Piscinibacter sp. HJYY11: one gene and its partner. The protein of the gene in region 2 interacts with the protein of the main gene of each other region in a pairwise test. Links are inferred from orthologs where the notes say so. Each region holds a gene or a part of one and is shown on either strand. Other genes may lie near its edges.

The links. Proteins that work in one complex are often made in the same cells at the same time.
Region 1: the proteins of ftsA (region 2) and JI745_RS14725 interact in binary tests that used the Escherichia coli proteins (3 or more experiments, as listed by UniProt). The link is inferred for Piscinibacter sp. HJYY11 from one-to-one orthologs.

What each region holds. Positions count from the first base shown.
Region 1 is NZ_JAERQZ010000001.1:3,167,586-3,170,697, forward strand. What follows is about bases 313-3,112. They hold JI745_RS14725 (rod shape-determining protein), read right to left. Parts: upstream 2,335-3,112; coding sequence 1,291-2,334; downstream 313-1,290. Other genes in these bases: mreC (rod shape-determining protein MreC), read right to left, coding at 313-1,198; gatC (Asp-tRNA(Asn)/Glu-tRNA(Gln) amidotransferase subunit GatC), read left to right, coding at 2,616-2,915; gatA (Asp-tRNA(Asn)/Glu-tRNA(Gln) amidotransferase subunit GatA), read left to right, coding at 2,912-3,112. In the rest of the region: rod shape-determining protein MreD, read right to left, coding at 1-278; more of mreC, read right to left, coding at 275-312. UniProt on the Escherichia coli protein: Forms membrane-associated dynamic filaments that are essential for cell shape determination. Acts by regulating cell wall synthesis and cell elongation, and thus cell shape.
Region 2 is NZ_JAERQZ010000001.1:2,100,865-2,104,392, forward strand. Bases 268-3,170 are described here. They hold ftsA (cell division protein FtsA), read right to left. Parts: upstream 2,383-3,170; coding sequence 1,153-2,382; downstream 268-1,152. Other genes in these bases: ftsZ (cell division protein FtsZ), read right to left, coding at 268-954; JI745_RS09615 (cell division protein FtsQ/DivIB), read right to left, coding at 2,391-3,170. In the rest of the region: more of ftsZ, read right to left, coding at 1-267; more of JI745_RS09615, read right to left, coding at 3,171-3,209; JI745_RS09620 (D-alanine--D-alanine ligase), read right to left, coding at 3,212-3,528. UniProt on the Escherichia coli protein: Essential cell division protein that assists in the assembly of the Z ring. May serve as the principal membrane anchor for the Z ring.

The sequences.
Region 1 (3,112 bases), 1.1 Mb from region 2 along the record:
ATCGCGAAGAAGCTCAAGAGCGTGTAGGCGAGAGCGTGCTGGCCGAGCACGGCGCTGTCGTGCACGTCCATCAGCACGCCGAACACGAAGGCGGCGCCCAGGCCCACGCGGCGCGGCTGGTGCACGTTCCAGAACACGAGCACCAGGGCCATCATGTCGGGCAGGTAGCCCACGCGCCCGAAGGGCACGAGGTTGAAGGCGAAGGCCAGCAACATCGTGGTCCACATGAAGAACGGGTTGACCGGCAGCAGGAGCTGGTCGGCGCCGCGGGGCATCATTTCTTGTTCCCCTTCTTCACGGGCTTGGCCGGATCGTCACTCGGCGCGGGCTCAGGCCGCGGCGGCATCTGGATGCCCACCGGCTCCAGCACCAGCACGTGGCGCACGCTGTCGGGTTCGGCGATGGGCGCCAGCGCAATGCGGGCGAAGCCGGTCTCGACCTTGCGGTCCACGCTCACCACCTTGGCCACCGGCAGGCCAGCCGGGTAGACGCCGTCGACGCCCGAGGTGGAGAGCAGGTCGCCCACCTGCACGTCGGCATTGCCGGCCATGAAGCGCAGCTCGAGGCCTGCGCCGGCCGAGTTGCCGAAGGCCGCGCTGCGCGCCTGGGTGCGGCTGTTGAGCACCGGGATCGCGGCTTCCTTGTCGGTGAGCAGCGTGACCTCGGCGCTGTAGGGGTAGACGCGCGTGACCTGGCCCAGCACGCCCGCCTCGTTGATCACCGGCGACGAGATCACCAGCCCATCGCGGTTGCCGCGGTCGATGATGACCTTGCGCGAATAAGGGTCAGGCGCGTCGTACAGGACCTCGGCCGTCAGCGAGCGCACCTTGATCGCGCCACGCAGCTCCAGCAGGGCCCGCAGGCGGGCGTTTTCCTGCTGCAGCTGCTCGACCTTGGCGGCCCGCTCGGCCTGCTGCACGAGTTGCACCTTGGCGCGGGTTTCCTGCTCACGGGCGTCCTGCAGGCCCGTCAGGTAGTCGGCCGCGCCATTCCACAGGTCGACCGGCGTGCGCAGCACGCGCTCGACCGGGTTCAGCACGGTCGCCACCACCGCGCGCAGCGGCTGCGTGACCTTGAAGCGGGTGTCGGCCACCATCAGGAAGAGCGCCAGCGCCGAGAAGAACACCATGCGCGTGAACGCCGACGGCCCTTGGCGGAAGAAGGGCGGTGGTGTTCGATCGAGTGTGCCGAGAGGCATGGTGACCGCTGTGATTCAGGAAAAGCTCAAACGTTTGAAGTGAAAAAGCCGGCCACGTGTTGAACGCGCCGGCTTCGTGGTGCTGTTCACGTTCACTCGGAGGTGAAGATCGATCCCAGGCGTTCCATGCGCTCCAGCGCCATGCCGCAACCGCGCACCACGCAGGTCAGCGGGTCTTCGGCAACCAGCACCGGCAGGCCGGTTTCTTCGGCGAGCAGGCGGTCGAGGTCGCGCAGCAGGGCACCGCCGCCGGTGAGCATCATGCCGCGCTCGGCGATGTCGGCGCCGAGTTCGGGCGGGGTCTGCTCGAGCGCGTTCTTCACGCTGGAGACGATCTGGTTCAGCGGGTCGGTCAGCGCTTCCAGGATCTCGTTGCTGCTGATGGTGAAGCTGCGCGGCACGCCTTCGCTGAGGTTGCGGCCCTTGACTTCCATCTCCTTGACCTCGGAGCCGGGGAAGGCCGAGCCGATCTGCTTCTTGATTGCTTCGGCGGTGGGCTCGCCGATCAACATGCCGTAGTTGCGGCGGATGTAGTTGATGATGGCTTCGTCGAACTTGTCGCCGCCGACGCGGACCGAGCCCTTGTAGACCATGCCGCCCAGCGAAATGACACCGACCTCGGTGGTGCCGCCGCCGATGTCGACCACCATCGAACCGCTGGCCTCGCTGACCGGCAGGCCGGCGCCGATCGCCGCGGCCATCGGCTCCTCGATCAGGTAGACCTCGCTCGCACCGGCGCCCAGCGCCGATTCGCGGATGGCCCGGCGCTCCACCTGGGTCGAGCCGCAGGGCACGCAGATGATGATGCGCGGGCTCGGCTTCAGCATCTTCGAGTCGTGGACCATCTTGATGAACTGCTTGAGCATCTGCTCGGTCACCGTGAAGTCCGCGATCACGCCGTCTTTCATCGGGCGAATGGCTTCGATGTTGCCGGGCACCTTGCCCAGCATCGCCTTGGCCTCGGCGCCGACGGCCTGGATGGTCTTCTTGCCGTTGGGGCCGCCTTCGTGGCGGATGGCGACGACCGAGGGCTCGTCGAGCACGATGCCCTTGCCACGCACGTAGATCAGCGTGTTGGCGGTGCCGAGGTCGATGGCCAGGTCGGTGGAAAAGTAGCGGCGCAGGGAAGCGAACATGTTCTTGTGTGTCAGATCGGCGAGCACGCAGCCGCGGTCGATGGCGCGCGGGTCATGCTGGGCGATGTGGGTCCGTGTTGGTGGCGGGTGGGGTGCTCACGCATTCGATCAGTACCGACCACATGAGCGCAATTGGGTTCCGGGGCCTTTTGAAACAAGCTCGCAAACCCTTGCAAACTCTGGGTTTTCGACGCGTCGAGGGGCGTGTGGATAACCGGGGATAATACTTCAACACCCCTGGTTTTCGATCCCGCGAAGACCCATCCAAAAGTGGATTTCCAATGGCCTTGACCCCGCAGGATGTCGGCCGCATCGCCCACCTGGCCCGCCTCGAATTGCAGGCCGATGAGCAAGAGGCGATGAGGCTTCAACTCAACGAGTTCTTCTCCATCGTCGAGCGCATGAGCGCCGTCGACACGAGCGGCGTCGAGCCGCTGTACACCCCGCTGTCCGCCGTGCGCGACGTGGGCCTGCGCCTGCGCGACGACGTGGTCACCGAGACCAACGACCGCGAGCGCAACCTGCGCAACGCCCCGGCCAGCGAAGACGGCCTCTTCCTTGTGCCCAAGGTCATCGAATGAAGGAGCTGCACTCCTTGAGCGTGGCCGAGATGGGCCGCGCGCTCGACGCACGCGAGGTCTCGAGCACCGAACTCACGAAACATCTGCTCGCACGCGTTGCGACGCATCAACAACTGGGGGTCTTCCTCGCGGTCGACGAAGACCTTGCCCTGGAGCAGGCCAGTGCCGCCGATGCGCGACGCGCCGCCGGCGAGCGC
Region 2 (3,528 bases):
GGCCGGCGACAGGCCGGTGGCGATCACCGTCACGCGAAGCTGGTCGCCCAGGCTTTCGTCGTAGGCGGTGCCGTAGATCACGTGCGCATCGTCCGCGGCGTAACGGCGGATGGTGTTCATCGCATTGCGGCTTTCCGACAGCTTGAAGGTGCTGCGGCCGGCGGCGATCAGCACCAGCACGCCACGCGCGCCCGAGAGGTCGATGCCTTCGAGCAGCGGGCAGGCCACGGCCGATTCGGCCGCCTTGGTGGCGCGGTCGGGGCCGCTCGCGATGGCGGTGCCCATCATCGCCTTGCCGGGTTCGCTCATCACCGTCTTCACGTCTTCGAAGTCGACGTTCACGAGGCCCGGCACGTGGATGATGTCGCTGATGCCACCCACGGCGTTCTTCAACACGTCGTTGGCGTGCGCGAAGGCCTGGTCCTGCGTCACGTCGTCACCCAGCACGTCGAGCAGCTTGTCGTTGAGGATCACGATCAGCGAGTCGACGTTGGCTTCGAGCTCGGCCACGCCGTTGTCGGCGGCCTTCATGCGGCGGTTGCCTTCGAAGTCGAAAGGCTTGGTGACCACACCCACCGTCAGGATGCCCATCTCCTTGGCCACGCGTGCGATCACGGGCGCCGCACCGGTGCCGGTGCCGCCGCCCATGCCGGCGGTGATGAAGAGCATGTTGCTGCCCTTGATGGCGTCACGGATGCGGTCCACCGCTTCTTCAGCGGCGGCGCGGCCGGCTTCCGGCTTGGCGCCGGCGCCCAGGCCCGTGCTGCCGAGCTGGATGAGGTGGTGCGCGCTCGAGCGGTTGAGCGCCTGTGCATCGGTGTTGGCGCAGACGAACTCCACGCCTTGCACACCTTGCGCAATCATGTGGTCGACCGCGTTGCCGCCGCCGCCGCCCACGCCGATCACCTTGATCTGGGTGCCCAGGTCGAACTCTTCGATCATTTCGATTGCCATGTCTGACTCCAATTCTTTGCAGTTGCCGTGTGTGTTGAAAAACTCGTCTTCTCTTCTTGCTGTGCCGCGGGTGGGCCCGCAGTCTGGGGTGGCCAGGCGCCAGGTGGGTCGTGGCCCAGGTGATGCGCCCGCTGGAGACGATCGATGAGATGTGGATGGCGTGTCATGTGAACTCCCTGTATTTCAAAAAGTCGGTCTTCAGAAATTGCCGAGGAACCAGTCTTTGGCCCGGCCGAAAAGTGTCTTGACAGAACCGGCCTGCTGCGCGGCCTTGATGCCACGCGCACGGCCGAGGCGTGCTTCTTCCAGGAGGCCCATCACCGTCGCCGAGCGCGGATTGGCCACCATGTCGTAGAGCGAGCCGTGGTAGGTCGGGATGCCCTTGCGCACTGGCTTCAGGAAGATGTCTTCGCCCAGCTCCACCATGCCCGGCATCACCGCCGCGCCGCCGGTCAGCACGATGCCGCTACTGAGCAGCTCTTCGTAGCCGCTGTCGCGGATCACCTGGTGCACGAGCGAGAAGATCTCCTCTACCCGCGGCTCGATCACGCCGGCCAGCGCCTGCCGCGACAACATGCGCGGTGCACGGTCGCCGAGGCCCGGCACTTCGAGCTGCTCGCTGGGGTCGGCGAGCAGCTGCTTGGCCACGCCGTACTCGACCTTGATCTCTTCGGCGTCCTTCGTCGGCGTGCGCAGCGCCATCGCGATGTCGCTCGTGATCAGGTCGCCGGCGATCGGGATCACCGCGGTGTGACGGATCGCCCCGTCGGTGAAGATCGCCACGTCGGTGGTGCCGGCGCCGATGTCGACGATGGCGACACCCAGATCCTTCTCGTCCTCGGTCAGCACCGCATGGCTGCTCGCGCTCGGGTTGAGCACCAGCTGGTCCACTTCGAGCCCGCAGCGGCGCACGCACTTCACGATGTTCTCGGCGGCACTCTGCGCGCCGGTCACGATGTGCACCTTCACCTCCAGGCGCCCACCGCTCATGCCGATCGGCTCCTTCACCTCATGGCCGTCGATCACGAACTCCTGCGGCTCCACCAGGAGCAGGCGCTGGTCGTTCGGGATGTTGATCGCCTTGGCCGTCTCGACCACACGCGTCACGTCGACCGGCGTCACTTCCTTGTCGCGCACGATCACCATGCCGGTGCTGTTCTGGCCGCGGATGTGGCTGCCGGTGATGCCGGTGTAGACGCGCGTGATCTTGCAGTCGGCCATCATCTCGGCCTCTTTCAGGGCCTGCTGGATGCTCTGCACCGTGGCGTCGATGTTGACCACCACGCCGCGCTTGAGCCCGTGCGCCGCCGCGATGCCGAGGCCGGCGACTCTCAACTCGCCATCGGGCAAGACCTCGGCCACCACCGCCATCACCTTGGCGGTGCCGATGTCCAGGCCGACGACCAGGTCCTTGTATTCCTTGGCCATGTGTTCCCTCAATTTCTCCTGCCGGGCGGAGTGGCCACCGTCGTGGTGGTGATCCCCTTGAGCCGCACGGCATAACCTTCGTTGTGTCGCAGGTCGGCGTAGACCAGCGGCCGCTGGTAGCGCTCGATCACCTGCGTGACGGTGGCGACGAAGCGTTCGCTGCGTGCCACCAGTTCGTCTTGTGTCCCCCGGCCGAGCTCGATCTCGGCGCCGCTGTCGAATTCGGCGTGCCACGAGCCGCGCCCGCTCATCGAGAGCTGGTCAATGTGCATCTCCAGCCTCTCGAACACCGGCACCAGCCGGTGGTACATCGCCAGCACCTCGGCCGAGCTGCCGTCCGGGCCCTTCAACGTCGGCAGCGATTCGTCTTCCACGTCGCCCAGGTTGGCCTGGAAGACCTCGCCCTGCGCGTTGACGAGCTGGTCGTCGCCGTCCTTCATGGCCCACAGCGCCACCGCGTGGTGCTCCTCGAGCAGCACGCGCAGCCGGTTCGGCCACACGCGCTGCACGATGGCTTGCCTCACCCACGGCACGGCCTCGAAGGCCTGCTTGCCGCGCGCGAGATCCAGCGTGAAGTAGTTGCCCGCCAGTTGCGGCAGCGCGTTGGCGCGGATGGTCGACACGCTGTTGCGCGTGACCTCGCCCTCCACCTTCACCGACTTGATGTTGAACACCGGCTGGCGGATCAGCCACATCAACGCGAGCACCGCCATCAACACGCCACCCACGACGAAGAGCATCGAGGCGGTGATGTTGAGCAGGCGCACCTCTCCCGGCAGCTCGACGGCGGCCGGGTCGAAGCGAGGCGTGGCGGCGTGGGCGCGCATGTTCAGGTCTTCGTGCTGTCCAGCGAGGCGTTGGCGATGAGGTGCAGGCAGAGCTGCTCATAGGGCATGCCATTCGCCGCGGCCGACTTCGGCACCAGCGAATGCGAGGTCATGCCCGGCGAGGTGTTCATCTCCAGCAGGAAAGGCTTGCGGTCGCTCTTGCGGATCATCAGGTCGGCGCGGCCCCAGCCCCGGCAGTTCAGCGTGCGGTAGGCCTGGACGACGATGCGCTGGATCTCGCGCTCTTCCGCCTCCGGCAGTCCGCTCGGCACGTGGTACTTGACGACGTCGGTGAAGTACTTGTTCTGGTAGTCATAGT